4 regions of the Streptomyces siamensis genome follow, and region 1 is predicted to be linked to each of the others. Evidence: riboswitches for the same ligand, from Rfam matches in the RefSeq annotation. Region 1 holds a riboswitch; each other region holds the start of a gene.
What was found. Region 1 has a riboswitch for cobalamin ahead of nicT (Nickel transporter NicT). Riboswitches for the same ligand answer to the same signal wherever they lie in the genome.
Positions count from the first base shown of each region.

Region 1 (6,952 bases):
GGAGCCGGCGGCCCGGGGCCGCTCGCGGAAGCTGACGACCTCCACGTCGTCGGCGAGCGGCGACCAGTCGGCCACCTCGGTCGCGACTCCCTGGAAGTCGTCGAGCACGGCGCAGCGAAGTCGCATGTCAGGTCCCTCCCAGGATCAACCGGACCCTATCCGAGCCGTGTCGGGGCCGGAGCGTCCGGATGCGGGGCGGCTCCCGGGAAGCCACGACGGCCCCTCCCGCCGCATGGCAGTATCTGGGCTCCATGAGTGCGTCCCCGGCAGTACGGAGCCTGCGCGCGGCGGTGTTCGCCGTGCTGTGCGTGCTGCTTGCCGCCGGGGGACACGGACTGGCCACGGGACAGGCACCGCCGCTCCGGGCGGACGCTGCCGGGATCCTCGCCGTCTTCGTCGCCGCCTGTCTGCTGGGCGGCCGGGAACGGTCGCTGCTCGGGATCGGCGGCGGGATGCTGGCCGCGCAGGCCGGGCTCCACTTCGGGTTCGAGGCCGCCCGGCCACGCATGGCGATGCCCATGCACGGGGCGCACATGACGCACACGCACGCCATGACACCGCACGCCACGGCCGCACATCTGGCCGCGGCCCTGCTGGTGACCTGGTGGCTGCGGCGCGGTGAGGCCGCGCTGTGGACCCTGCTGCGGTGGGCCGTGACGCTCGTCCCGGGTCTCGTGGCGTGGTGGCGGGTACGGACGGGAACGTCCTTCGCACCGGCGCGCCGGGGTGCCGTGCACCGCGTGTCGGTGCCGGCGCGTCCGCTGCGGCAGGTGCTGCTGCGGTACGCCGTCTTTCGTCGGGGACCGCCGGCCGGGCTCGCGTACACGACCTGACCGCGTTCCACACCAGTACGGAGTCCCCTGATGTCCCCGATGAGCACCACCCTGCGCCGCGCCGGCGTCGTCGCCGCCCTGAGCACCGCCGGAGTCCTGGCCGCGGCGGGTGCCGCCTTCGCGCATGTGACGGTCCACCCCGAGAGCTACCCCAAGGGCGCCACGGACGGTGTCCTGACCTTCCGCGTCCCCAATGAGGAGGACACCGCCAGCACCACGAAGGTGCAGGTGTTCCTGCCCACCGACCATCCCGTCCTGGGTGTTCTGGTCACTCCGCAGGCGGGCTGGACCGCCAAGGTGACGACCACCCGGCTGAAGAAGCCGATCAAGACGGACGACGGCACGATCACCGACGCCGTCTCGGAGATCACCTGGACCGGCGGCCGGATCCGGCACGGCGAGTTCCAGGACTTCGACGTCGCCTTCGGTCAACTGCCCGACGACACCGACCAGCTGACCTTCAAGACCCTGCAGACCTACTCGGACGGCAAGGTGGTCCGCTGGATCGAGGAGACGCCGAAGGGCGGCGAGGAGCCGGAGAGCCCGGCGCCGCTGCTCTCGCTCACCGCCGGGAGCGAGGGCGGAGCGGGCTCCGGTGAGGGGTCGTCCTCGGCCTCCTCGTCGGCGCCGGCGTCGGAGTCGACCGCCAAGGCCTCGACGGCGAGCGACAAGAGCAGTGACTCGACCGCCCGCGGCCTGGGTGTCGCCGGGCTGGTCGTGGGTGTCCTCGGGCTGCTCGCCGCAGGGTTCGCCCTCGCCCGCGGCCGGAACGCACGCTCCTAGCCGCCGCGCGGCGCCCGCGACCGGAACGCGGGCGCCCGTCCACAGCGCGGCAGCCGCCCCGCCGGTTCCGGTCGGTGGGGCGGCGGCTCGGTGTCAGTTCCCGTCGGCGGGGCGGACCGCCCAGCGCTGCTCGACCTTGGCGAGCCGCCAGTACGCCACCGCCGCCGCCCAGACGACGACGAACAGGCCGACGATGATGTACCCGACGTTGTCCAGGTCGAGGCCCGCTATCCAGCCGGTCACCGCGTCGCTCAGTTCGAGCTTGTCGTGCAGGACGCCCACCAGCTCGATGGTGCCGATGAAGAAGGCCACCGCGATGGACAGGCCGGTGATGGTGAGGTTGTAGAAGACCTTCCGGACCGGGTTGGAGAAGGCCCACTGGTAGGCGAAGTTCATGAACGTGCCGTCCAGGGTGTCGAACAGGCTCATCCCCGCGGCGAACAGCAGCGGCAGGCACAGGATCGCGTACCAGGGCAGCCCGGCCGCGGCGCCGCTGCCCGCCATCACCATCAGCGTGACCTCGGTGGCGGTGTCGAAGCCCAGGCCGAACAGGAAGCCCAGCGGATACATCTGTCCCGGCCGGGTGATGGACTTCGTGAAACGGCCGAGGACGCGGTTCATGAACCCGCGTGAATCCAGGTGCTGTTCGAGTTCGGCCTCGTCGTACTCGCCCGCGCGCATCGCCCGGAACACCCGCAGGATGCCGACGAGCGCCACCAGGTTCAGGGCCGCGATCAGGTAGAGGAACGACCCGGAGACCGTGGTGCCCATGACACCGAGCACCTGATGCGTGCTGGAGCCCTCGTTCATGATGCGCCCGGCCAGCTGGGTGCCTCCGGCGATGAGCGCGGCCAGCAGGACCACGACGCTGGAGTGCCCGAGCGCGAACCAGAAGCCCACCGACACCGGTCGCTTGCCGTCGGCCATCAGCTTCCGGGTGGTGTTGTCGATCGCGGCGATGTGGTCGGCGTCGAAGGCGTGCCGCATGCCCAGCGTGTAGGCCGTGACGCCGAGTCCGATGCCGAAGGCCCTGGAACCGACCTCGTAGTGCTCGGGCACCACGAGCAGGAACAGGATGCCGAAGGCGACGACGTGCAGGCCCGCGATCGCGGCGAGGAGCACGGCGGTCCGTACCGTGTCCTCGCGCCGCCAGCGGAACGTGGCGGCGGAAGGGGACGACTGCGTGGGCAGGGTCATGCGGTCACGCTCCAGCACCTCGTGGATCACTTCGTGAGATGCCGTGGCCGGTCTCCTGGCTGACGGGTTCGCGCGTCCGCCCCTGCCTTCCCGGCCGCACGGCCAGTGGCGCCGCCCGAGGAGGGCGGCACGGGACGGAAACTCCCCGATCACAGTGGCGAGGGCCGCTCCGGCCTGGGCCCCTGAGGGGCCGTCACCGGTCTTCCCGAACACCACGGCCCGACAACCGTAGGGGCGGCCCGGGCCCGCTGCAAAGCCGAGCGCCCGTGCGGGTATCGAAGATCACAAACGGCTGCCCGCGGCGCGGGACCGCCTGACCCGGGGTGCGGGACACGTCCGGCCGGCCGGTGGAGCGGCCCCTCGGCAGGGCCCGTGCCCCCGGGCGCCTGGGGCGGGCCGGGGCCACGGGCTCACGAAGCCGTCCTGAGTACGGTCACCCGCTGCCGAGCTGCCGAGCTGCCGGGTGGCTCAGTCCTGTGCGGCTCAGTCCTGCGTGGGTGACTTCTTGCGGCGGACCAGGACCACCGCGGCGCCGCCGATGACGACGAGGGCGATGGCGATCCCCGCGATGACAGGCGTCGCGTTCGAACTGCCGGTCTCGGCGAGATCGCTGTCGCCGGCGGACGTGCCGCCCACCGAGGCAGGGCTCGGCTCACTGACCGTCTGGGTCGTGATGTCGTTCGCGCTGCCCTGGGTCTTGCAGTCGAGGACGCCCTTGAACCGCTTCTGGAAGCCGTTCGGACCGGTGATCGTGAAGTCGTACGCCTGGTCCTCCTGGAGCGGAATGGTCACCGTCCCGGACGCGCCCGCCCCGATGGTGTGCTCGCTCCCCATCAGCTCGAAGGTGAACGGCTCGTCGCCCTCATTGGCCGCCGTGATGTCCACGCCACCCTCGGCGCAGTTCTTCTTGGCGGACAGAGCCGGTATGGCGCCCTTCTCGGCCCAGTTGGCGGTCGCCGTCGCGGAGACCGTCGACTCGCTGGAGCCCGCGAGGATCTGGGTCTGGCTGCGGGTCTCGGAGGTGAAGGCACGGCCGACCGGCACGGTCGTGGAGGCCTGCACCGTCAGCGCGGCCGAACCGTCCGCGCTGTCCTTCGGGACGTCGAAGTAGACGTGGCCGCCGTCGACGGCGGACGTCACCGGCTTGCCGTCCTTGTCCACGATCTTCACGCCTGCGGCGTCCGCCGGGGGCGCCACCGCCACGCTGTCCGCGTTGGTGTGCACCGTGACCGGGCCGAGCCGCTCGCCGGCATGGCCGGAGACCGCGGGCGGGGTGAGGCTCAGCGAGGCCTTGGGCTCGGGGAGGTTCCGCGCGCTCTTCTGCAGGTAGTCCGCGAGCTTCTGCGCGCCGGGGTCGGCCGCGTCCACGTCGGCGCCGTCCGAGTACCGCCAGATGGCCACCTGCGTGCCGGCGGCCGCGTCCTTCTCCGTGAGGCTCGCGACGCCGGCCTTCGCGGCGAGGGCCGCGAGGTCGTTCACCTGCGGGTAGGAGTTCTGCAGGATCCAGCGGATCTTGCCCGCGTCCTTGTTGGCGCCCAGCGACGTGCCGCTCCAGGGCGTCTCCTGGTACTTGGCGTCCCGCTGGGTCGGGTTGTGGAGGTCGACGCAGTAGGTCTGCAGCATGCCGCCGTCGTCGACGGACATCTCGAACAGACCCGCGGAGACCCACGAGTCCTCGCCGTGGTCGTGGATGACGGCGGAGCCGTAGGTCTTCAGGTCGCCGATGGTGGCGGTCGCGCCACCGAGGCTCTGCGGGGTCTCGTCGGCGGCGGCCGTGCCGGCGGTGGCGAGCGCCCCCGCGGCGACGAGACCCGACACCAACGTCGCGGCGGTGAGACGGGCTGTCACCCGCCTGCGCGCGAACGACGCAGAGAACGAACGAAACACAGAATTCCCCTTCGCGCAGGACCCGTTGATGTGGGGGAAGGTCCCGCCAGCAGAATCAGAAGCCCCGTGAGCTATGCCCGGCATCCTAAAGACGCGGCGCACCACGCTCCCCGGTCATTCCATCCGATAACCGATCCGACTCGGAATCGTTATCGCTCACCTGCTTGTGAGCTGCGCTTATCGACAAATCAATGATGGCGGATCGGTTTGAATTCGCCGATAAGTCGCAGTTCGGTCAGATCGCGCGGTCCTCTGACATCACGTCACTCCGACAGGCTCGGACCGCTGTTGGGAGGCCGCGTCCGGAGAGGCGGGTGGAGGTGTCTCCCAACTCGGTTCAGGGCGGGGCGGCGAGACCGGTCCCGTGTCCCCCTTCGGCGGTCGGCGGAAGGCCGATGTGCCGCGTGACAGGTCGTGTCCGACCGCCGTCGCGTCGATGTCCGCGGACGTCCAGCTCTGGCCGTCCCGCGTCTCCGTACGGACCTTCAACCGCCCCTGGACGAGGACCGGATCGCCCACGGAAACGGACGCCCCCACGTTCGTCGCGAGGGACCTCTTCGCCCACACCGTGAAGAAATTGGTGTGCCCGTCGACCCACTCGTTCTTCTCGCGGTCCCAGTAACGCGAGGTGACCGCCAGCCGGAACCGGGCCGACGCCCCGGTCGGCGCCTCCCGGTAGACCGGTTGCGTCGCGACGTTCCCCACCACGCACACCGTCGTCTCGTTCATGCCCGAACCCCTCTCCCGTGCGAATGCGTCCGACGCGGCGACCGCTGCGCTGCTGCGGTCGCCGCGAGTTCAGACTGCCTCCGCCGGGCCGGGCCCGCCGGGCCCTGTGGGTCACCGGCCGATTGTGGACAACCGTCTCACTCGAAGGAGTGGCAGCCGTCCGGCACGACGCGTCACCCGACGGAGGCCGGCGCCGCCCCCGTCACCCGCCCGTACTCCTCGCGGACCTCCCGGTACCGCAGCAACTCCGCGGCCAGGGGATCGAGCACACGGGCCCTGCCGCATCCGGTGGCCGCCTCGCGCAGCCGCCGTTCCGCCTCCTGCCCATAGCGCCGGGCCGGCCCGCGGGCCGCCATTCTGCTGCCCCACTCGACGAGCGGGCCTCCGACGATGCCCGCCACCATCAGCAGCACCGGCACCCCGAGGTTCGGGGACATCACCCCGACGATCTGCGCCACCAGCCACAGACCGCCGACGATCTGAAGGATCGTCATCGACGCCTGCGCGAGCACGGCGACCGGCCACCAGCCGGGCCGCGGTGGACGCCTCGCCGGTGTCGTGGCGCGCACCGCCATCTCGTCCAGGGCCTCGGGCAGCCCCTGCGCCCCTCGCACGGCGGCCTCGCGCACCGCCAGGGACCAGGGGGCGGGCAGTCCGTACGCCGCCCGGTCCGCGACCACCCGTACGGCCTGCTCCACGCGCTGGCGTGCCGTGGCCTCCTCGTCCGCGGGGTCCCGCACCGGCAGACGCGCCGTCTGGGGATCGCGCCGCTCCTGCGTCCACCGCCACAGCCGCAGCCAGGGCGTGCCGCAGGCCCGGTTGGCGTTGCGGCGCCAGGCGCGCTCGGCCGCCTCCCCGGCCGCGACGGCGCCCACCGCGTCCGCGAGCCGGTCCGAGAACTCGTCGCGGGCCTCCTCGCTGAGCCCGACGCGCCGACCGGTCACGTACGCCGGGCGCAACTGCGCGGCGGTCGCGTCCACATCGGCCGAGATCCGGCGCCCGGGCGCCTTGCGCCTGGTCACGAACTGGCCGAGGACCTCACGCAGTTCCCCGACTCCGTCCCCGGTGAGCGCGGACAGCGCGAGCACGGTCGCGCCCGGTTCACCGTGCTCGCCGAGCGCGATGCCGTCCTCGTCGAGCAGCCGCCGCAGGTCGTCCAGGACCTGGTGGGCGGCCTCCCCGGGCAGCCGGTCCACCTGGTTGAGCACGACGAACATGACCTCGGCGTGTCCGGCCATGGGCCGCAGGTAGCGCTCGTGGATGACGGCGTCCGCGTACTTCTCGGGATCCACCACCCAGATGACCGCGTCGACGAGCTTCAGGACGCGGTCGACCTGCTCACGGTGCTGGACGGCGGCGGAGTCGTGGTCGGGCAGGTCGACCAGGACGAGACCGCGCAGCTGCGCCTCGGCCTCCGGGCTCTGCAAGGGCCGTCTGCGGAGCCGGCCCGGGATGCCGAGCCGGTCGATGAGCGTGGCCGCGCCGTCGCTCCAGCTGCACGCGATGGGCGCCGCGGTGGTCGG
Region 1 covers NZ_BAABKB010000002.1:374,195-381,146, forward strand. Annotated here, with positions in the region: gene ABEB03_RS04430 (D-2-hydroxyacid dehydrogenase family protein) at 1-126, opposite strand, end outside; gene ABEB03_RS04435 (hypothetical protein) at 252-833, shown strand; gene ABEB03_RS04440 (YcnI family copper-binding membrane protein) at 864-1,616, shown strand; gene nicT (Nickel transporter NicT) at 1,710-2,813, opposite strand; cobalamin riboswitch at 2,842-3,045, opposite strand; gene ABEB03_RS04450 (Cys-Gln thioester bond-forming surface protein) at 3,297-4,661, opposite strand; gene ABEB03_RS04455 (single-stranded DNA-binding protein) at 4,959-5,429, opposite strand; gene ABEB03_RS04460 (GTPase) at 5,603-6,952, opposite strand, start outside.

Region 2 (6,952 bases), on a different contig from region 1:
CCTCGAAGCCCTCCCCGGTGAGCAGCACGGTGTCGGAAAGGAACCGCGCCAGTTCGGTGAGGTTGGCCGGGCCGCCCTCCACCAGGTAGCGCAGCGCCTCCGCGACCACACCGGCGGGCACCGACGACTCGGCCATCAACTCGGCGTCGGGCACGGACTCGCCGCCGAGCAGGACGGTCGGTACACCCGACGCCCGCAGCACGGCCAGCCCCTCCTCCCAGGCGCGCTTTCCGCCCAGCAGCCGTACGACGGCGACGTCCGCGCCGTCGAGCAGCGCGGGCAGCTCCGTCACGACGTCCACCCGGGTCGGATTGCCGATCCGGTACGGGGCACCGGAGGCACGGGCCGCCAGCAGATCCGTGTCGGCGGTCGACAACAACAACACTGTGCTCATGCGGGCGCTCCCGGTGGAATGAAAGGCAGTCCTTGCGGCGCGCCCGACTCGATGAGCCGCAACAGCGCGTCCGTGTCCGCGTGTTCCTCGATCAGATCGCCGAGCCGGTCCAGCTGCTCCTCACGCAGCGCCGCGAACGACGTGTCGGCGGCCGGCACGAAGCGGCGGCCCGCGGCGGCGGCCACCTCGCGCAGGAAGGCCCGCCGGAATCCGTCCGACTCCAGCGAGCCGTGCCAGTGGGTGCCCCACACGGAGCCGACCCGGCATCCGTCCAAGAAGGGTTCCCCACCGGTGACATCGGCGACGCCGTGGTGGATCTCGTACCCCTCGACCCGTTCTCCCAGGGCCTCGCCGACCGGTCTGGTCAGCGTCTTCTCGTGCGCGAACCGCACCCGCACCGGGAGCAGTCCGAGCCCGTCGACGTGGCCTGCCCGGCTCTCCACGTCGTCCTCGATGTGCTCGCCGAGCAGCTGGAAGCCGCCGCAGATGCCGAGCGTGGGCCGGCCCTCGGCGGCCCGGCGCAGCAGCGCGTCGGCGAGTCCGCGCTCACGCAGCCACTCCAGCGCCTTCACGGTTCCCCGCGTCCCGGGCACCACGACCAGGTCGGCGTCGGCGAGTTCCTCGGCCCGGTCCACGAACCGCACGACCACGCCCGGTTCGGCGGCCAGCGCGTCGACGTCCGTGAAGTTCGACATGAGCGGCACCGCGCAGACGGCGACCCGCAGAACGTCCGCGCCGACAGGGGCGGTGACCTCCGACTCGCGGACCGCCCCGCGCAGCGACACCCGCAGCCCGTCCTCCTCGTCGATGCCGAGACCGTGCCGGAACGGCAGCACACCGTAGGAGGGCCGCCCGGTGAGGTCCTTCAGCATGTCGAGACCGGGTTCCAGCAGCGACACGTCACCGCGGAACTTGTTGACGAGGAACCCGGCGACGAGCGCCTGGTCCTCGCGCGACAGCAGCGCGACCGTCCCGAAGAAGGAGGCGAACACACCGCCGCGGTCGATGTCGCCGACGACGAGCACGGGCAGCCCCGCATTGCGGGCGATGCCCATGTTCACGATGTCGGTGCGCCGCAGATTGATCTCGGCAGGGCTGCCGGCCCCCTCACAGATCACCGCGTCATACGTGCCCCGCAACTCGGCCAGACAGTCCAGGACCGTGCCGAGGAGCGCCTGTTGGCGACCTCCGTGGTAGCCGCGCGCGCTCATCTCGCCCACGGGCTTGCCCATGAGCACGACCTGACTGCTCCGGTCGCTGCCCGGCTTGAGCAGCACGGGGTTCATGAGCGCGGTCGGCTCGACGCGCGCGGCCTGCGCCTGCATGGCCTGTGCGCGCCCGATCTCGGCGCCCTCACGGGTGACGAACGAGTTGAGGGACATGTTCTGCGCCTTGAACGGCGCGACCTTGACGCCCCGTCGCACCAGCCACCGGCAGATCCCGGCGGTGACGACGCTCTTGCCGGCGTCGGAGGTCGTTCCGGCGATCAGCAGTCCGCCGCTCATGACATGGCCCCTTCGCGCGCTCCGGCATCCATGGCGTACCCCTCCCCGGTCATGCCCCGGCCCCTCTCCGCCGTGCGGCGGCGCGCCCGACGAGCGTCCGTCCGACGGCGCACGCGCCCAGCGCCAGCCAGCCCACGCGACGCGACAGCCGTACGGCCCGTTCGATGTCGGCGACGGCCACCGCACGGCCGTCGCCGTTGAGGACGGGCCGGTGCTCGACCCGGCCCGCGTACGAGAGCGTCCCGCCGAGCCGCACCCCGAGCGCCCCCGCGAACGAGGCCTCCACCGGACCGGCGTTGGGACTCGGATGCTTGCGGGCATCCGTGCGCCAGGCGCGGGCGGCGCTGCGCGGGGCGCCACCGGCGACGGTCGCGAGCACGGCGGTCAGCCGCGCCCCCGGCCAGCCGGCGACGTCGTCGAGCCGCGCTGAAGCCCAGCCGTACCGCCGGTACTTGGGCGACTTGTGCCCGACCATCGCGTCGAGCGTGTTCACGGCGCGGAAGGCGACCAGACCGGGCGCACCGCCGACGGCCCCCCACACCAGGGCTCCCACCACGGCGTCGGAGGTGTTCTCGGCGACGGACTCGACGACGGCCCGCGCGATTCCGTCGGAGTCCAGCGCCTGGGGGTCGCGCCCGCACAGGTGCGGCAGCCGTTCCCGGGCCACCTCCACGTCGCCCGCGGCGAGCGCCGAGCCGATCGCCCGCGCCTCACGGCCGAGTGTGGTGCCGCCGACGACGGCCCAGGTGGCGGCGGCGGTCAGCGCGACGGAGGCGGCGGGGGAGGGCCGGACGGCGCGGCGGGCGAGGGCGGCGAGGGCGGTGGCACCGCCCACGCACACGGCGGTGTGCAGTGCACCCCGGCCGCGGTCGTCCCGCCACAACACCTGTTCCACGGCGCCCGCGGCCCGACCGAACACGGCGACCGGATGCCCCCGGCGAGGATCACCGAGCAGCAGGTCGCCGAGAAGGCCGGCGGCGGCGCCGTACGCGAAGACGCGATCGGCACGCATCGGTTCAGCCGGCCGTCAGGTCGGTCTCAACCGTCGTTCGCGTCCTGCGCAGAGCACTTGGGCAGCCGTGCATGGCGACATGTCCTCACTCAGGGTGTCCACGCCCTGGTTCGACGAGACCGGCGGTGAGAGTTCCTGGCTCCCGGGACATCTCTTCCCCGGTGACAGTGGCGGGACCGCGCCGGACTTGCACCGGCTTCCTCTCTTGCCGCCGTACTTGGCTCCGGCAGTCCACCACGGGGCGAGAACAGCCGTCAACTTGCTGTTGACCTGCGAGGAGAGAGTGTGCTGAGCCCCACACCGCCACCATGCCCGGCTGCCCGCCAAGACCGAATTGCACCGTGTTCCGGGGTCGTTGCGCAGGCCCGCGGACCGCCTTCCGACGACCCGGAACGCATCCCGCCGCGCACGTCCGCCTGTCGTCCCCTCGCGCCGGAGGCCCGGCACGACGAAGGGCGGGTACGGGACAGAGGGTCCCGTACCCGCCCTTCGTGCGGCAGAGCGTCGCCCGTGTCAGGAGACGATGATGAAGATCCCGTACGCCACGGCCGCCGCGCAGGCCGCGAAGCAGGCGTACGCGCCGGTGACCGCGAGGGCCGCCGAGTCGCCCCGGGCGGACGCCGACTCACGCTTGGAGAGGCCGACGATGCCGAGGGTGAAGAGGCCGACGAGTGCCACGGTGGCCCCGAGGCTGACTCCGAAGACGGAGCCGAGGGCTGCCCAGTCGATGTTCATGCTGTTGGTTCCTTACACCGTGGCCGGGCGGGTGGGCTCGGCGGAGGGGCCGGGGTCCGGCACCGGGATGGTGGCCTTGAGCTCGGAGTCGGCCGTGGTGACCGGGCCGGCCGGCGGCACGGCGACGGCGGCCATCGCCGTGGTGACGACGCCGGCGGGCTCGGCGTCGACGTCGTTCACGTTGTCGACGGTGACCGGCTGGCGGCGCGACAGCGTCCAGATGACGCCGGCGCCGGCGACCAGCAGCACGCCCGTGAGGACGATGCCCCAGGTGCCCTGCTTGGTCAGGAACTCGGCGGAGGCACCGGCCAGACCCGCGGCCGGCAGGGTCAGACCCCAGGCCACGAACATGCGGGTCGCGGTCGACCAGCGGACCACACCGCCCTTGCGGCCGAGGCCCGAGCCCATCACGGCGCCGGAGCAGACCTGGGTGGTGGAGAGGGAGAAGCCGATGTGCGAAGAGGCCAGGATGGCCGTCGCGGCGCTGGTCTGGGCGGCGAAGCCCTGCGGCGGCGCGAGGTCGGTGAGGCCCTTGCCCATCGTGCGGATGATGCGCCAGCCGCCCAGGTAGGTGCCGAGCGCGATGGCCATACCGGCCGAGACGATGACCCAGGTGGGAGGGTTCGAGCCGGGGGCGATGACGCCGCCGGTGACCAGGGCCAGGGTGATGATGCCCATCGTCTTCTGCGCGTCGTTCGTGCCGTGGGCGAGGGAGACCAGGCCGGCGGAGGCGATCTGGCCGGCGCGGTAGCCCTTGGCGGTCGCCTTCTCCTCGACGCGACCGCCGATGCGGTACGTCAGCCGGGTGGCCAGCATGGCGGCGATTCCGGCCACGATCGGCGCGGCCACCGCGGGGATGAGCACCTTGGTGACGACGGTCGAACCGTTCACCGACGACCAGCCCGCCGACATGACGGCGGCACCGATGAGGCCGCCGAAGAGTGCGTGGGAGGAGCTGGAGGGCAGACCCAGGAGCCAGGTCAGCAGATTCCAGAGGATGGCGCCGACGAGCGCCGCGAAGATCACTTCGGTGCGTATGCCCTCTTCGTTGATGATTCCGCCGGAGATCGTCTTGGCGACCTCCACCGAGAGGAACGCACCGACGAGATTCAGCACGGCGGACATGGCCACCGCCGTCTTGGGCTTGAGAGCGCCGGTCGAGATGGTCGTCGCCATCGCGTTGGCAGTGTCGTGGAAACCGTTCGTGAAATCGAACACGAGAGCGGTGACGATCACGATTCCGAGGAGGAGCGTGATGTGTTCCATTTACCCAGGCTTCTGTTGGACGTCAGTGGCATGTGGACCGTAAGCAACCTGGGTGAACGGAAGATGAACTGAGGCAGGCTGTGGGGTGTCTCAATCGGCGGGATGCCCCTCCGTTTGTGCCGGAGGGGTCCCCCGTTCCTCGAACGCAGGCGGAATATCGGGCTCCGCTACCAGTGTCTAGCCTCGGGCGAGCCGCTTGAGTCCGGTTATGGACCCATTGAAGAGATTTTGGTCACCCGGCAGGCTGCCGCTGTTGTCGTACTGCCAGAACGTCCAGTACGACCAGCCGGCGGGCAGGGTGCCGGCGTCCGCGGAGTCGTAGCGCGCCAGCCACAGGGCGTGGTTCGCGCCGAAGGCCCGGCTGGCGCCGGTGCAGGTGTTCCACCAGTGCGTGGTCGTGTAGATCACCGGGCGGCGGCCGGTCCGCCTCTTGACCTCGTCGCTGAACGCCTTGATCCAGCTCACCATCCCGGCCTTGCTCAGGCCGTAGCACTTGCGCTTGCCGTACGGGTTGTACTCGATGTCCAGCGCGGGCGGCAGCGTCCAGCCGTCCGCGCGCCAGGCGCCGCCGTTGCGCACGAAGTACGCGGCCTGGGTGGTGCCGGAGGACTTGTCCGGCACCGCGAAGTGATAGGCGCCGCGAAGGATGCCCGCGTCGCGCGCGCCGTTGTACTGCCGGCTGAAGTAGGGGTTGCGGTACGTGTGGGACTCCGTCGCCTTGACGTAGACGAACCGGGCGCCTTTCGCCCTGGCGCTCCGCCAGTCGACGTTCTTCTGGTGAGAGGAGACGTCGTGCCCCTTGGGCTTGCCCGCGGCGCTCGCCGGGAGCGCGGTGAGGGCGGTGCCCGCCGCGGTGAGCGCCGCCACGACGGCCGTCGCGGCCGTGGCGCGGACGCGGCGATGGAGTGGTTTGTGATCACGGGCCATATTTCCCCCCGGAATGGCGACGTGTACGACAAATCCCCCAGAGGCTACTGGAAGATCGGCGACCGGAGGTCGATCACCGGCCAATCCACCTCGGAAGGTGATCCGTGCCCATATGTGCCCTTACGGAGGCGTGCGCTCCGGCCTAAAGTGCCCTCGCCCACGACACGGCGAGGCCGCCTGCTGGCAGGATCGCGGCATGGCTGAACAGCGGCGGGACGCACGGGACGTGCGGGAGGAAGCACAGGCCGCGGGTGCGCGGGGCGCGGGGGGCGTGGGGGACGAGGTGGCGCGGGCCTGGGAGGAGCTCGTGACGACGGCCCGTCGGACAGTGGCCGACGGGCTGGTCGTCGGAACGTCGGGCAACGTGTCGGTCCGGGTCGGCGACACCGTCCTGGTCACGCCGACGGGAGTGCCGTACGACCGGCTCGCGCCCGAGGACGTCGTCGGCGTCGGCCTCGACGGGCGGCAGGTGCTCGGTTCGCTGCTGCCGACGAGCGAACTGCCGATGCATCTCGCCGTCTACCGCGCCACGGACGCCGTCGCCGTCGTCCACACCCACGCGGCCCACGCGACGGCCGTCTCGACGCTCGTCCCCGAGCTCCCGCTGATCCACTACATGGCCGCCGCCCTCGGCGGGCCGGTCCGTGTCGCCCCCTATGCGACGTACGGCACCGCGGAGTTGGCCGAGAACATGCTCCGGGCCCTCGACGGCCGCACCGCCTGCCTCCTCCAGAACCACGGCACCGTCGCCCACGGCACCTCCCTGTCCCAGGCGTACGACCGCACGGCCCAGCTGGAGTGGATGTCCCGCGTCTGGCTCCTCGCCGCGTCGGTCCCCGGCCTCACCCCGAACCTGCTGACCCAGGCCCAGGTGGCCCGGGTGGGCGAACACCTGAAGACCTACGGCCAGAAACCGTAGCCCCGACCGTCGCCTTCACTCCTCCGGCCGACTCCGGACACGGGGCCGCGCAGGCAGGGCAACCCGGGCGGGGGACGCCTTTCCCTCGGCTGTGACGCTCGGCCGGGGGCGCCTTTCCCACCGCCGCGGCGCTCGGCCAGGACGGACTGTTCCGGCGGTGCCGAGGCCGGGCACGGGTGGAGCCCTGCCCGCCC
Region 2 covers NZ_BAABKB010000076.1:65,286-72,237, reverse strand. Annotated here, with positions in the region: gene cobN (cobaltochelatase subunit CobN) at 1-394, opposite strand, end outside; gene ABEB03_RS45210 (cobyric acid synthase) at 391-1,899, opposite strand; gene ABEB03_RS45205 (cobalamin biosynthesis protein) at 1,949-2,911, opposite strand; cobalamin riboswitch at 3,022-3,162, opposite strand; gene ABEB03_RS45200 (hypothetical protein) at 3,425-3,646, opposite strand; gene ABEB03_RS45195 (inorganic phosphate transporter) at 3,659-4,912, opposite strand; gene ABEB03_RS45190 (lysozyme) at 5,090-5,839, opposite strand; gene ABEB03_RS45185 (class II aldolase/adducin family protein) at 6,036-6,758, shown strand.
Region 2: another riboswitch for cobalamin. It lies ahead of ABEB03_RS45205 (cobalamin biosynthesis protein); the one in region 1 lies ahead of nicT (Nickel transporter NicT).

Region 3 (6,952 bases), on a different contig from region 1:
AGCCGGCCGGCTACCAGCTCGCGCTCAGTGCCGTCACCCCGAGCCGCGGCGAACAGCAGGCGGTGGAGGCTCTGTTGGCGGACCGCTGCGAGGCGCTGATCCTGCTCGGACCACGGGCCCCCACCGCCCGGCTGGCTGAACTCGCCGCCCAGGTCCCGGTCGTGTCCGTGGCCCGGCGGCTGCGCCCGCCCCCCGCCGGGGTGGACGTCGTGCGTACCGCGGACGACGAAGGTGCCCGCCGGGCCGTCGACCACCTCGTCGCACTCGGCCACCGCGACGTCGCGCACATCGACGGCGGCCGGGCACCGGGCGCCGCCGAACGGCGCCGCGGCTACCGCACCGCCATGAACCGGCACGGCCTCGGCGACCGGGCCCGGGTCCTGCCGGGCGGCCCGACCGAGGAGGACGGCGCCGCCGCGGCCCGCGCCCTGCTCGACGCGGACTCCCGCCCCACCGCGGTCCTGGCCTTCAACGACCGCTGCGCCACCGGTGTCCTCGACATCTTCCTGCGCGCCCACGTCTCGGTGCCCGGTGACATCTCCGTCGTGGGCTTCGACGACAGCCGTCTGTCACGCCTCGCGCACATCGACCTCACCACCGTCGGCCAGGACATCTCCCGGCTCGCGGGGGAGGCGGTCGGCCGGGCCCTGGCGCGTCTGGAGGGAGATGCGGCCTCCGGTGGCGGGGCGTCGGAGGGAGCGGGCCCGTGGGAGGGGTCCGGGTCGGGGGAGGAGACCGTCATCGCCCCGCGCCTGGTGGTGCGCGGCACCACGGCCGCCCCGACGGGTGGCTGAACGGTCTCCGAGGCCGAACGGTCTCCGAGGCTGGACGGCGCCCTGCCGCGTGGCTAGTGTGATCAGCGAATAGTCAATTTGTTGAGTATGGGTATGAGGATGAGGTGGGCGTGATGGATTCCTTCCGCAAGGCCGTGGAGGCCGGTGACCTCGCCGCGGTCGAGGACATGCTGGCCGACGACGTCGTCTTCCACAGCCCCGTCGCCTTCAAGCCCTACCCCGGGAAGGCGATCACCGCTGCCATCCTCCGCGGTGTCACACGCGTCTTCACCGACTTCCACTACGTCCGCGAGATCGGCGGCGCGGACGGCCGCGACCACGCGCTCGTCTTCGAGGCGAAGGTCGGCGACAAGAAGATCACCGGCTGCGACTTCCTCCACTTCGACGAGGACGGGAAGATCGACGACTTCATGGTCATGGTCCGCCCGCTGTCCGCCGCCCAGGCGCTCTCCGAGGCGATGGGAGCCCAGTTCGACCGGATCGCTCAGGAGGCGGCCGGCGCGTGACGTCGGGCGGCCCCCCGGCGCGCACCGTGCGCACGAGGACCGCGTTCCGGAGGCGGTGGACGGGTTTGACGCGAAGGCGCGCGGCTACCCGCGCGTCGTGACATCGACGACTTCCCGGCAGGAGCTCATCCGGTTCCTCGAGGACCGCTTCGCCTGCGCCCAGGCGTGCACCGAGTGCGCCAGGGTCTGTGCGCTGCGCGCGAGCCTCATGGATCCGGACGGGCCCAAGGAACAGGACCTCGTACGCCGCAAGGGCATCCAGTGCACGGAAGTGTGCGACGCGACCTGCCTGGTGCTGTCCGAAGGGGTGCACCGGGACGAGGCCGCCGTCCGCTCCCAGGTGGAATGGTGCCGCGACGTCTGTCTGGAGGGCGCCGACGTCTTCGACGAGTACGACGGTGCGCAGGACGCGGCGAAGGAGTGCCGTGCCTGCGCGCAGGCGTGCTCGGACTTTCTCGCGATCCTGGGCTGAGCGCGGCCCGGGCCGTCCGGCGCCGAGCGCGCCGTCCGGGCAGGTCGGCGCCGAGCGCCGTGGCGGCCGTTCTGGGCCGAGCACCCTCCGGAGCCGCCGGCCTGCCCGCCCGGGCGCGGGTGGGAGCGGCACGGCGGGACGGGACGGGAACTTCCGGGCCGGGAACGGCGCTCCGACGGACGACCGTAACTTCGTGGGACGACCGTAATCCGACGGGCTGCCGGAACTCCGTGGGGCGACCGGAACTCCGACGGGCTGCCGGAACTCCGTGGGGCGACCGGAACTCCGTGGGGCGAACGGAGGTCCGGCCGGCGGCGCGCTCCGGCCGTCACCTCAGCCCGGCTCCACCAGCGGCCGCCCCGCGCGGACGTTCCAGCGCCCCGATCGCCCGCTGAACTCCGTGGCGGTCAGGGGCGGTACGTCGACGCGCCAGAAGGCCGCGTCCGGCGCCCCCAGAACCCGCACCAGCGCGCCCCGTACGACCTCCGGTTCGACCACGGCGACCGTCCGGCCCGACACGTGCGCGGTGCCGTCCAGCCAGCCGGCCACCCGGTCGCAGAACGCCCGTACCGACTCGCCGCCGTGCGGCGCGGCTCCGGGGTCGGCCAGCCAGCCCGCCACCGCCTCGGGCTCCTCGGCGCTCACCTCCGCCAGCGTCGCACCGCGCCAGCGGCCCACGTCGAGCCCGGCCAACTCCGGTGCGTCCGGCACGCCTTCGAGGCCGAGCGCGTCGGCGGTCGCACGGCAGCGCACGACGGGGGAGACCCACTGCCGCTCCGCGGCCGGCAGTCGTCCCGCGGCCGCCCGCGCGAGCCGCAGTCCGGACGCGTCGAGCGGACGTCCGTCGTCGAAGCGGGCCTCGCGCAGCGCGGTGCCGATCGCGGCTGAGATCAAGATCACTCGACTTGTCATGTCCTCACTCTCATGGGTTTCGTGGTGTCCGCCGACCCGAAAAGCCTTACGGGGCAAGGGAATCCGCGGCACACCCGGTCCGTGGGGCGCGCCCCGTGCTCCCTCGTGCGCCCTTGGCCGGAACCCGCCGACGCGGTACCGTCGCGTCGAAATCGACGACGGCTCGGCGGAAGCCCGGTGGAAATCCGGCACGGTCGCGCCACTGTAAGCCCAGCACGAACCCCCCACTCCAGGGGCGGTGAGGGCGGGGCAAGTCAGACCCGCGGCTGTCGTCCAGTGCACCACCGAAATGGGACGCGAGTTCCCCAGGAGGTTCTGCCCCATGGCGCAGTCCGTCGCTCAGCCGACCGCCACACCCACCGCGGTACCCGCCAAGCTGCCGATCGGCGCGATCGCCCCCTGGGCGGTCTTCTTCGGCATCCTGATGCTGGTCCTGCTCTACTTCGTCGGCGCCGAACAGGGCGCCACCGCAGTCGTGTCCGGCGAGAACGTCCACGAGTGGGTCCACGACGCCCGCCACCTGCTCGGCTTCCCGTGCCACTGACGGACACGGGACGTACGAGCCGATGAATTCCTCAATCGTAAGAAACCTGTTGGTGCGTGGCATGCTCGCGGGACTCGCCGCGGGCCTGCTCGCCCTGGTCGTCGCCTACTTCCTGGGCGAGCCGCGCGTCGACTCGGCGATCGGCTACGAAGAGGCGCACTCCCACGCGCACGAGCACGGCGTGGAAGCGGTGTCCCGGACGATGCAGTCCACCGGCGGCCTGGCCACCGGCGTCCTCGTCTACGGGGTCGCGTTCGGTGGTATCGCCGCTCTCGCGTACTGCTTCGCGCTCGGCAGGATCGGCCGCTTCGGGCCGCGGGCGAGCGCGCTGCTGCTGTCGGTGGCGGGCCTGCTCGCGGTCTATGTCGTGCCGTTCCTGAAGTACCCGGCCAACCCGCCGTCGGTCGGCGATCCCGACACCATCGGGAAGCGCACGACCCTGTACTTCCTGATGATGGTGCTCAGCGTGCTGCTGGCCGTCGCGACCGTGATCCTGGGCAAGCGCCTCGCGCCGCGCCTCGGCAATTGGAACGCGACGATCGCGGCGGGCGCGTTCTTCGTCCTCACGATCGGTCTCGCCTACGCCTTCCTGCCGGCCGTGAACGAGGTTCCGAAGGACTTCTCGGGCACCCTGCTCTGGCAGTTCCGGCTCGCGGCCCTCGCCATCCAGCTGACCCTGTGGACCGCCTTCGGGCTCGTCTTCGGGTTCCTGGCCGAACGGGTACTGGCGCCGAAGCCGGCCGCCGGAGACCGGCAGGAGGTCACCGCGGGGGCGACTCCCGTGGCCCACTGAGCGGTGACGGAAGGGCGGCCCCGGTCCTCGACCGGGGCCGCCCTCCTGCGTGCACCGGACGTCAGGCCGGCCGGATCAGCAGCTCGAAGCCGTCCAGCAGCGCCGTGAGGCCGACGTCGAGGTCCACGTCTCGCGCCGGCCCGGGGGGAAGAGTGGCGGTGGTCGCCGAAGGGGCCCACGGGAAATCCCTCTGACGCGTCATCGGCATTCCCAAGTTCTGCAACACGTTCTACTCTGTGCGCCGACCAGCCGGGAGAACCAGCTCGGGCACCGGGCAACAGGAGGCGCCGTGCATCTCGAATACACGCCGGAGCAGCAGCGTCTGCGCACCGAACTGCGTGACTATTTCGCCCAGTTGGTGCCCGACAACGCCTACGCCCGGTACGCCGACCCCGCCTCGCAGAAGCGCTTCTACCGCGAGACCGTCCGACGTCTGGGCGCGGACGGCTGGCTCGGCGTCGGATGGCCGAAGGAGTACGGCGGGCGCGGGCTGACCCCCATGGAACAGTTCATCTTCTTCGACGAGGCGGCCCAGGCGGGCGTGCCCCTGCCCCTGATGGCCCTGAACACCGTCGGACCGACGATCATGCAGTTCGGGACGGAGGAGCAGAAGTCCCACTTCCTGCCCAGGATCCTCTCCGGCGAGATCGACTTCGCGATCGGCTACAGCGAGCCCGACGCCGGCACCGACCTCGCCGCGCTGAAGACGAAGGCGGTCCGTGACGGCGAAGGTGATTACGTCGTGAACGGGCAGAAGATCTGGACGACGAACGGCGACACCGCCGACTGGGTCTGGCTCGCCGTCCGCACCGACCCCGACGCCCCGCCGCACAAGGGCATCACCATGCTCCTGGTGCCGACCTCCGACCCCGGCTACTCGTGCACGCTGATCAACACACTCGCCTCGCACGACACCACCGCCAGCTACTACGAGAACATCCGGGTCCCCGTCACCCGTCGGGTCGGCGAGGAGAACAAGGGGTGGCGGCTGATCACCAACCAGCTCAACCACGAACGCGTGACGCTCGCCGCGCACGGCACCATGGCGATCCGGGCCCTGCACGACGTTCAGCGCTGGGCCATGGAGACCAAGCTCACCGACGGCCGCCGCGTGGCCGACCTCCCGTGGGTGCGCCGCCGGCTCGCGCAGACCCACACCCGGCTCGACGCCATGAAACTGCTCAACTGGAAGATGGTGAACGCCGTCCAGGAGGGCACCCTCACCCCGCAGGACGCCTCCGCGGTCAAGGTGTACGGCTCCGAGGCGCGCCGCGACGCATACGCCTGGCTGATGGAGATCGTCGCCGCGCCCGGGGTGCTCAAGGAGGGCTCCGCGGGGGCCGTCCTGCACGGCGAGCTCGAACGCGGCTACCGCTCCGCGGTGATCTTCACCTTCGGCGGCGGCAACAACGAGATCCAGCGCGAGATCATCTCGTGGATCGGACTGGGGATGCCCCGGGTCCGGCGTTAGCCTGACACGGTGGAGAGCACGTTCCCGGGCGACCCGGGACTCTTCGGTCCCGGCTCCGTGACCTGGCAGATGCACGGCGACCCGATGATGTGGGTCGCCGGCATCCGCGCGCTGTACCTCCAGGCCCTGCACCCACGCGTCGTGCGCGGGGTGACGCAGAACTCCGACTTCCGGCGCGACGCCTGGGGCCGGCTGATGCGCACCGCGAACTTCGTCGGCACGACGACGTACGGCACGGGTGAGGCCGCCGAGAAGGCGGGGGCGAGGGTGCGAAAGATTCACAGCATGCTCACGACGACCGACCCCGGCACGGGGGAGCGCCACCCGGTCGACGAACCCGGACTGCTGTTGTGGGTGCACTGCGCCGAGATCGACTCCTACCTCCACGTGCTGCGGCGCTCCGGCTTCCGGCTGACGGACGAGCAGGCCGACCGGTACGTCGCCGAACACCTGGTCAGCGCGCGACTGGTCGGGCTCGACCCCGCGGACGTACCGGCGAGCCGGGCCGAGCTGGCCGCCTACTTCGACAAGATGCTTCCGGAGCTCGCGGCGGGGCCCGAGGCCCAGGAGGTGGACGCCTTCCTGCGGCGTCCGCCCGTCCACCCGCTGTTGCTCCCGGCGCGCGCCGTGCTCTGGCGGCGCGTGGCACGGCTGGCGTACGCCTCTCTGCCGCCGTACGCCCACGAGTTGTACGGCAGGCCCGTACCGCCGCCCGCCTCGGTGACCCGGCACCTGCGCGTCACGGGCACCGCCCTGCGCTGTGTTCCCGCACGTCTGCGCTGGCAACTCCCGCCCAAACACATTCTGCGCGCCATGTCACGGCTCGGCCCCGGCTCGCGCCCCGCACCATACAAAGTCGGCAGATAGCTCGCCATACTGGACGGGCCGGGGGAGGGCGCGGGCTGAGCAGTGACGGGGGCGATCACACGAGATGGCGGACTCCAGGCTGATCCAGGGCCGGTACCGGCTGCTCGATCTGATAGGGCGCGGCGGCATGGGCGAGGTGTGGCGTGCGCGCGACGAGTCGTTGGGTCGACAGGTCGCCGTCAAGTGCCTCAAGCCGCTGGGACCGCACCACGACCAGTCCTTCACGCGTGTCCTGCGTGAGAGGTTCCGCCGCGAGGCCCGCGTCGCCGCGGCCCTCCAGCACCGTGGTGTGACCGTGGTCCACGACTTCGGCGAGTCCGACGGAGTGCTGTACCTGGTGATGGAACTGCTGGACGGGCGCAACCTCAGCCAGCTCCTGGAGGACAACAAGCACCATCCGCTGGCGGTCGCCGACGTGGTGGACGTCGCCGACCAGGTGGCCGCCGCGCTGGCCTACACCCATCAGCAGGGCATCGTGCACCGCGACCTGAAGCCCGCGAACATCATGCGTCTTGCCGACGGCACCGTGAAGATCTGCGACTTCGGCATAGCCCGCCTCGGCCACGACATCGGCTTCACCTCCCGGTTGACCG
Region 3 covers NZ_BAABKB010000047.1:153,086-160,037, reverse strand. Annotated here, with positions in the region: gene ABEB03_RS42730 (LacI family DNA-binding transcriptional regulator) at 1-794, shown strand, start outside; gene ABEB03_RS42725 (nuclear transport factor 2 family protein) at 908-1,300, shown strand; gene ABEB03_RS42720 (ferredoxin) at 1,398-1,772, shown strand; gene ABEB03_RS42715 (histidine phosphatase family protein) at 2,106-2,684, opposite strand; cobalamin riboswitch at 2,828-2,968, shown strand; gene ABEB03_RS42710 (CbtB domain-containing protein) at 3,007-3,228, shown strand; gene ABEB03_RS42705 (CbtA family protein) at 3,251-4,021, shown strand; gene ABEB03_RS42700 (hypothetical protein) at 4,083-4,223, opposite strand; gene ABEB03_RS42695 (acyl-CoA dehydrogenase family protein) at 4,311-5,492, shown strand; gene ABEB03_RS42690 (oxygenase MpaB family protein) at 5,562-6,359, shown strand; gene ABEB03_RS42685 (serine/threonine-protein kinase) at 6,424-6,952, shown strand, end outside.
Region 3: another riboswitch for cobalamin. It lies ahead of ABEB03_RS42710 (CbtB domain-containing protein); the one in region 1 lies ahead of nicT (Nickel transporter NicT).

Region 4 (6,952 bases), on a different contig from region 1:
CGTCGAAGTGGTCGGGGTGCAGCACACCGCGGGCCGTACGGGTCTTCTCCCAGGCCGGCAGCGGGCCGTTGCGCTCGGCGAGGTCCGCGGAGGCCTCGTACGCGGCGAGCATGATGCGCTCGGCGATCCGCGTGGACAGCGCCTTCGCCTCGGCCGAGTCGAAGGGCAGCCGCAGCTTGAAGAAGACGTCCTGGAGGCCCATCGCGCCGAGGCCCACCGGGCGCCACCTGGCGTTGGAGCGGCCCGCCTGCTCGGTCGGGTAGAAGTTGATGTCGACGACCCGGTCCAGGAACGTCACGGCCGTGCGGACGGTCTCGTCCAGCCGCTCCCAGTCGATGTCGCCGTCGCTCACGAAGGCACCGAGGTTGACCGAACCGAGGTTGCAGACCGCCGTCTCCCCGTCGTCCGTGACCTCCAGGATCTCGGTGCACAGGTTCGAGGAGTGGACGGTGTGGCCCGGCTCGGCGGTCTGGTTGGCGGCGCGGTTGGCGGCGTCCTTGAAGGTCATCCAGCCGTTGCCGGTCTGTGCGAGGGTGCGCATCATCCGGCCGTACAGGTCGCGGGCCGGGATGGTCTTCCGGGCGAGCCCGGCCTCCTCCGCCTTGCGGTACGCGGCGTCGAACTCGTCGCCCCACAGGTCGACCAGCTCCGGCACGTCGGCCGGGGAGAACAGCGACCAGTCGCCGTTCTCGTTCACCCGGCGCATGAACTCGTCCGGGATCCAGTGCGCCAGGTTCAGGTTGTGCGTGCGCCGGGCGTCCTCACCGGTGTTGTCGCGCAGCTCCAGGAACTCCTCGATGTCGGAGTGCCAGGTCTCCAGGTAGACGGCCGCCGCGCCCTTGCGCCGGCCGCCCTGGTTCACCGCGGCGACCGAGGCGTCGAGGGTCTTCAGGAACGGGACGATGCCGTTGGAGTGCCCGTTCGTGCCGCGGATCAGCGAACCGCGCGAACGGATGCGGGAGTACGACAGCCCGATGCCGCCCGCGTGCTTCGAGAGCCGGGCCACCTGGTGGTAGCGGTCGTAGATGGAGTCGAGCTCGTCCAGCGGGGAGTCGAGGAGGTAGCAGGACGACATCTGCGGGTGCCGCGTACCGGAGTTGAAGAGCGTCGGGGAGGAGGGCAGGTAGTCGAGGCGGCTCATCAGCCGGTAGAGCGCGGAGACTTCGTCCACGGAGCGGACGCTGTCGTCCTCGGCGAGACCCGACGCCACCCGGAGCATGAAGTGCTGGGGCGTCTCGATCACCCGGCGGGTGATCGGGTGGCGGAGCAGATAGCGGCTGTGCAGGGTGCGCAGGCCGAAGTAGCCGAAGCGGTCGTCGCCCTCGACGTCGACGAGCGCGTCGAGGCGGGCCGTGTGCAGGCGGACGAACTCCGCCGTACGGTCCGCGACAAGACCTTCGCGGTGGCCGACGGCGACCGACTCGGAGAAGGACGCGACGCCCTGCGAGGCGGCCTCGGCCGCGATGCTGATCGTCAGCAGCCGGGCGGCCAGCCGCGAGTACGCGGGGTCCTCGGAGATGAGTCCCGCCGCCGCCTCGGTGGCCAGCTCACGCAGCTCCGCCTCGTCGGCCCGGGCGGACCGGCCGCGCAGCGCGGCGGCAGCGACCCGGCCGGGGTCGGCGTCGGGGAGGTCGGCGGTGAGATCGGTCAGGATCCGCAGCAGCGCGGTACCGGGACCGTCCGTCTCCACCGGGGCCTGCTGCGCTGACGCTGAAGCCGGATCGGCTGGCGCGATGGTCACGTGGGGCTCTCCCTCGCTCGGCACGGGGCCTGTCGGGAGGCACGGAGGCACACGGGGGCGCTGACCGGAGGGCAGCGCACCGCGTCCACCGGCCCATTCCGCGAGGCCCGGACGTCGTCGGCACCCGGGCCGGACGGCCGGGGTGCGCTGCCGGCAGGTCCTCGGACTGAAGCCAGCGCGTGCAGGCGGATACGCGAACACGCACAAGTACACCGTTGCGGGACAGTTCCGGATTCGCACCGGATTCCCCTGCGGCGACAGCGAGCATGAGCATACATCTTGTGCCGGGCTGCGGGACCACCCCCACATGTTGTGTCGTGTCGGCTTCGGAGGGTGGCAGGAGAGCTGTCAGAGCGTCAGTTCGTAGGTGAGGAGCCTGATGTCGTCCAGCTCCGGGATCGGGTTCCAGTCGCGGTCCGGGGTGCGGGTGAAGCCGAGGCGCTCGTAGATCCGGTGGGCGGCGTGCATGGAGTGCTGGGTGGACAGCACGATGCGTACGCAGCCCTCCGTGGCCCGTGCGCGGTCGACGCAGGCGCGGACGAGTGCCTCCCCGGCACCCCGGCCGCGTGCCTCGCGGGCGACCGCGAGCATGCGGATCTCGGCCTCGCCGGGGCGGGCGATGTCGGCCATGGCGCCGCCGCGCGGCACGAAGGTCACCCCACCCAGCAGCCGCTGCGTGCCGGGCGTGGAGTCGCGTTCGACCGCGACGAGCACGTCGGCCGCGGCGGCGCGCTTGGCCACGTCCCGCAGCTCTCCGAGGTACGCGTCGCTCTCCCCGAAGTCGAGCAGTCCGTCGCCGAGATAGGCCTGGGCGGTGATCTCGCCGAGGCCCGGGTACTCCTCGGGACGCGCGACGCGGATGACTGTGTCCATGCGCACAGTCTGTGGGAGATCGCGCGGGAGGGCCGCCGAATTCCCAGGGGCTGGGACCTGTCACCGTACGACGGCAGGACCGCGGGCGCGAAAAGACCGCGGCGCCCCCCTGACCGAGGGGCGCCGCGGAGTGTGGAACCGCCGGGTCAGTGGGCCGCCACCGGCAGCTCCACCTCGACCCCCGGGTCGCCCGCGTCCGCCGTGTAGTCCTCGGCGGACGTCTCGTCGACGCCGTCCGGGGCCTTGAACGCACGCAGCGCGAAGGTGAGGACGACCGTCACGACCACGTTCAGGGTGAACGCCGTGAAGCCGATGTAGCCGATCTCCCCGATGCCGGGGATCTCCTTGGCGCTGCCGCCGAAGTGCTTCTGCGTCGGCGAGGCCACCCCGTACGCGGCGATCGTGCCGTAGAGCATGCCCACGGCCCAGCCGACGAGGAGCGCCCAGCGGTGGAACCAGCGGGTGAACAGGCCGCCGACCAGGGCCGGGAAGGTCTGCAGGATCCAGATGCCGCCCAGGAGCTGGAAGTTGATGGCGACCGTCTTGTCCATGGTGAGGACGAAGACCAGCGCGCCCACCTTCACCAGCAGGGAGACCAGCTTGGAGACCTTGGTCTCCTGCTGCGGAGTGGCGTCCGGCTTGATGAAGTCCTTGTAGATGTTGCGCGTGAAGAGGTTCGCGGCGGCGATCGACATGATGGCCGCGGGGACCAGCGCGCCGATGCCGATGGCCGCGAAGGCCACACCCGCGAACCAGTCCGGGAACATGTTCTCGAACAGCTGCGGGATCGCGAGCTGGCCGTTGGTGACCTTCACCCCGGCCGCGATCGCCATGAACCCGAGCAGCGCGAGCAGGCCCAGCATCAGCGAGTACAGCGGGAGGATCGTGGTGTTGCGGCGGATCACCTCGCGGCTGCGGCTGGACAGCGTCGCCGTGATCGAGTGCGGATACATGAACAGCGCGAGTGCCGAGCCGAGCGCGAGCGTGGCGTAGGTCCACTGGCCCGCCTCGGGAGGCACGAGCCCGCCCGCGCCGGCCGCGGTGTACTTGTCGCCCGCCGCCTTGAAGATCTCGTCGAATCCGCCCAGCTTGATCGGGATGTAGATGATGGCCACCGCGATCACGATGTAGATCAGGGTGTCCTTCACGAACGCGATCAGGGCGGGGGCACGCAGGCCCGAGGAGTAGGTGTAGGCGGCCAGCACACCGAAGGCGATGAGCAGCGGAAGGTCCTTGACGAACCAGTTGGTGTTGTCGCCGCCGCCCACGCCCATCACGTCCAGGACGGCCTGGATGCCGACCAGCTGGAGCGCGATGTACGGCATGGTCGCCAGGATGCCGGTGATCGCCACGGCCAGGGACAGACCCTTGGAGCCGAAGCGGCCGCGAACGAAGTCGGACGTCGTCACGTATCCGTGCTTGTGGGACACCGACCACAGGCGCGGCAGGAAGGTGAAGATCAGCGGGTAGACCAGGATCGTGTACGGCACGGCGAAGAAGCCGGCCGCGCCCGCCGCGTAGATGGCGGCCGGTACGGCCACGAACGTGTACGCGGTGTACAGGTCGCCGCCGAGCAGGAACCAGGTGATCCAGGTTCCGAACGACCTTCCGCCCAGGCCCCATTCGTCGAGGCTGTGCTCGTTGTCGGCCTTGCGCCAGCGCGCGGCCAGGAACCCTACGACCGTGACGGCCAGGAAGAAGAAGATGAAGACGCCGAGTGCGACGCCGTTGACGCCGTCCTTCATGCTCCGGCACTCCCCTCGGCGGATGCTTCGGCACCCTCGGCAAAGGCCGGGGCGCCCTTGGTGGAAGTGCGGGTGGCGGCGGAGGCGCGGGCCCGCTGGTCACGCCGCCACAGCTGGTACGCGACCATCGTGAGCGCCGTCGAGATGAGCACCCACGCCATCTGGTACCAGTAGAAGAACGGGATGCCTATGAAGGCCGGGTCGGCCTTGGCGTAGGAGCCGACCCACAGCATCGCCACGAACGGCGCGAGCAGACACAGGGCGATCACCACGCGAACCGGCGTGACCACCGGTGGTTTCACTTCAGGCACATCTGACATACGGCGACTCCGTCCCCTCGCTGATCACCTGTGTAACGCGCAGGCAATCTAGGCGACGGCGTCAGTAAAGCGGAACCCCTCGTCCGCATATCGGTCCCCAACAGCAATGAGACCGCGACGCCCCGTCAACTCGACAGCGCCCGGAGCGGCGTCCCGGACGCCGCTCCCGACGGGGTGCGCACCCCCCTGGTCCTGGGGTGGCGGGCTAGTCCTGAGGGCGCTTGAGGCGGGCCACGAACTTGTACCGGTCGCCCCGGTACACCGAGCGCACCCACTCCACCGGCTCGCCCTGCTTGTCGAGCGAGTGGCGGGAGAGCATCAGCATGGGCAGGCCGACGTCGGTGCCGAGCAGTCCTGCCTCGCGCGGGGTGGCCAGCGAGGTCTCGATGGTCTCCTCGGCCTCGGCGAGATGGACGTCGTACACCTCGGCGAGCGCCGTGTAGAGGGAGGTGTACTTGACGAGCGACCTGCGCAGCGCGGGGAAGCGCTTCGCGGACAGGTGGGTCGTCTCGATCGCCATCGGCTCGCCGCTCGCCAGGCGCAGCCGCTCGATGCGCAGCACCCGGCCGCCGGCCGAGATGTCGAGCAGTCCTGCGAGCGTCTCGTCGGCGCTGATGTAGCCGATGTCCAGGAGCTGCGAGGTGGGTTCGAGGCCCTGCGCGCGCATGTCCTCGGTGTACGAGGTGAGTTGGAGCGCCTGGGAGACCTTCGGCTTGGCGACGAAGGTGCCCTTGCCCTGGATGCGTTCGAGGCGGCCCTCGACGACCAGTTCCTGAAGGGCCTGCCGCACGGTGGTGCGCGAGGTGTCGAACTCGGCGGCGAGGGTGCGCTCGGGCGGTACCGGCGTGCCGGGCGGCAGGGTCTCCGTCATGTCGAGCAGGTGCTTCTTCAGGCGGTAGTACTTGGGCACGCGCGCGGTACGGATGGGCACGCCACCCTCGTTCTCCGCACTGCTGACGTCGGTGCTCATGCTCTGCCTTCCCGGCTCCGGATGCCGAAGCGGCCGACCTACGCATCGGCCACGGCTCACATCGTGGCACGGCTTCATGTGCGAGTACCCCCCGCACCTTCCGTGATCCCCTCTATATACCGTCGGCTCACCCGTTGGTCTAGTCCATCACGGACGCATGGCCCGTGCGTCGCGCGCGGGTCGTCCGGTCGGGGCACCGGACCGGACGCTTGAACAGTCCTGCCCGATATGCGGATTACCTAGTTAAAGGTCCCTGCATATGTAGGTCCCATAACGGACGGTCGGGGTGCCCGCGAATGTCTTGACACCCCCCTAGGTCTAGGCCAAGCTCCCCGTACTGGTCTACACCATTGGTCCAGTCCCGGCCCCACGGGCGGTACGGCGTATGTCACCGCGGGGAGGCAGGGGGGTTTGTGGCATCCCTGAGGAGGGTGGCGTGAAGCGCAAGCTGATAGCCGCGATCGGTATCGCGGGCATGATGGTCTCCATCGCGGCATGCGGGGACAGTGACAACAAGTCCGGGGGGTCGGACAAGGGCGCGGACGCCAAGGAGCTGACCGTCTGGCTCACCGTCGACGCGCAGAACAACTGGCCCGAGCTGGTCAAGGCCGCCGACGCGGCCGTCAAGGCCAAGCACCCCGGCATCAAGATCAACCACGAGTACTACGGCTGGCCGGACAAGAACACCAAGCTCGACGCGGTCCTGGCCACCGACAAGGCCCCCGACGTCGTCGAGATGGGCAACACCGAGATGCTCGGCTACATGGTCAAGGGCGCCTTCGCTCCCCTGGACGCGAGCAAGTTCGAGAACTCGGACGCCTGGCTGGACGGCCTCAAGGCCTCCGTCACGTACGAGGGCAAGACCTACGGCGTGCCGTACTACGCCGGTGGCCGCGTCGGCAACTGGCGCAAGGACCTCGCCGCCTCCGTCGGCGTGAAGACCGCGCCGAAGACGTACAAGGACCTCACCTCCGCCCTGGACAAGATCCAGAAGAAGGAGGGCAACAAGTTCAACGCCTGGTACCAGCCCACCCGTGACTGGTACGCCGCGATGTCCTTCGTCTACGACGCCGGCGGCTCCATCGCCAAGGAGGAGGGCGGCCAGTGGAAGGCCAACCTCTCCTCGCCCGAGTCGATCAAGGGCCTCACCGAGTTCAAGAACGTCGTCGACAAGTACATGCACGGCGACAAGACCAAGGACGAGTCCGACCGCTACATCGTCTACGGCCAGGGCAAGTCCGGCATGATCTTCGGCGCCGCCTGGGAGGGCGCGACCTCCGAGGACCCGAAGAACGACAAGACC
Region 4 covers NZ_BAABKB010000013.1:278,482-285,433, reverse strand. Annotated here, with positions in the region: gene ABEB03_RS19970 (ribonucleoside-diphosphate reductase subunit alpha) at 1-1,741, opposite strand, end outside; cobalamin riboswitch at 1,877-2,015, opposite strand; gene ABEB03_RS19965 (GNAT family N-acetyltransferase) at 2,090-2,614, opposite strand; gene mctP (monocarboxylate uptake permease MctP) at 2,761-4,359, opposite strand; gene ABEB03_RS19955 (DUF3311 domain-containing protein) at 4,356-4,679, opposite strand; gene ABEB03_RS19950 (GntR family transcriptional regulator) at 4,885-5,649, opposite strand; gene ABEB03_RS19945 (extracellular solute-binding protein) at 6,086-6,952, shown strand, end outside.
Region 4: another riboswitch for cobalamin. It lies ahead of ABEB03_RS19970 (ribonucleoside-diphosphate reductase subunit alpha); the one in region 1 lies ahead of nicT (Nickel transporter NicT).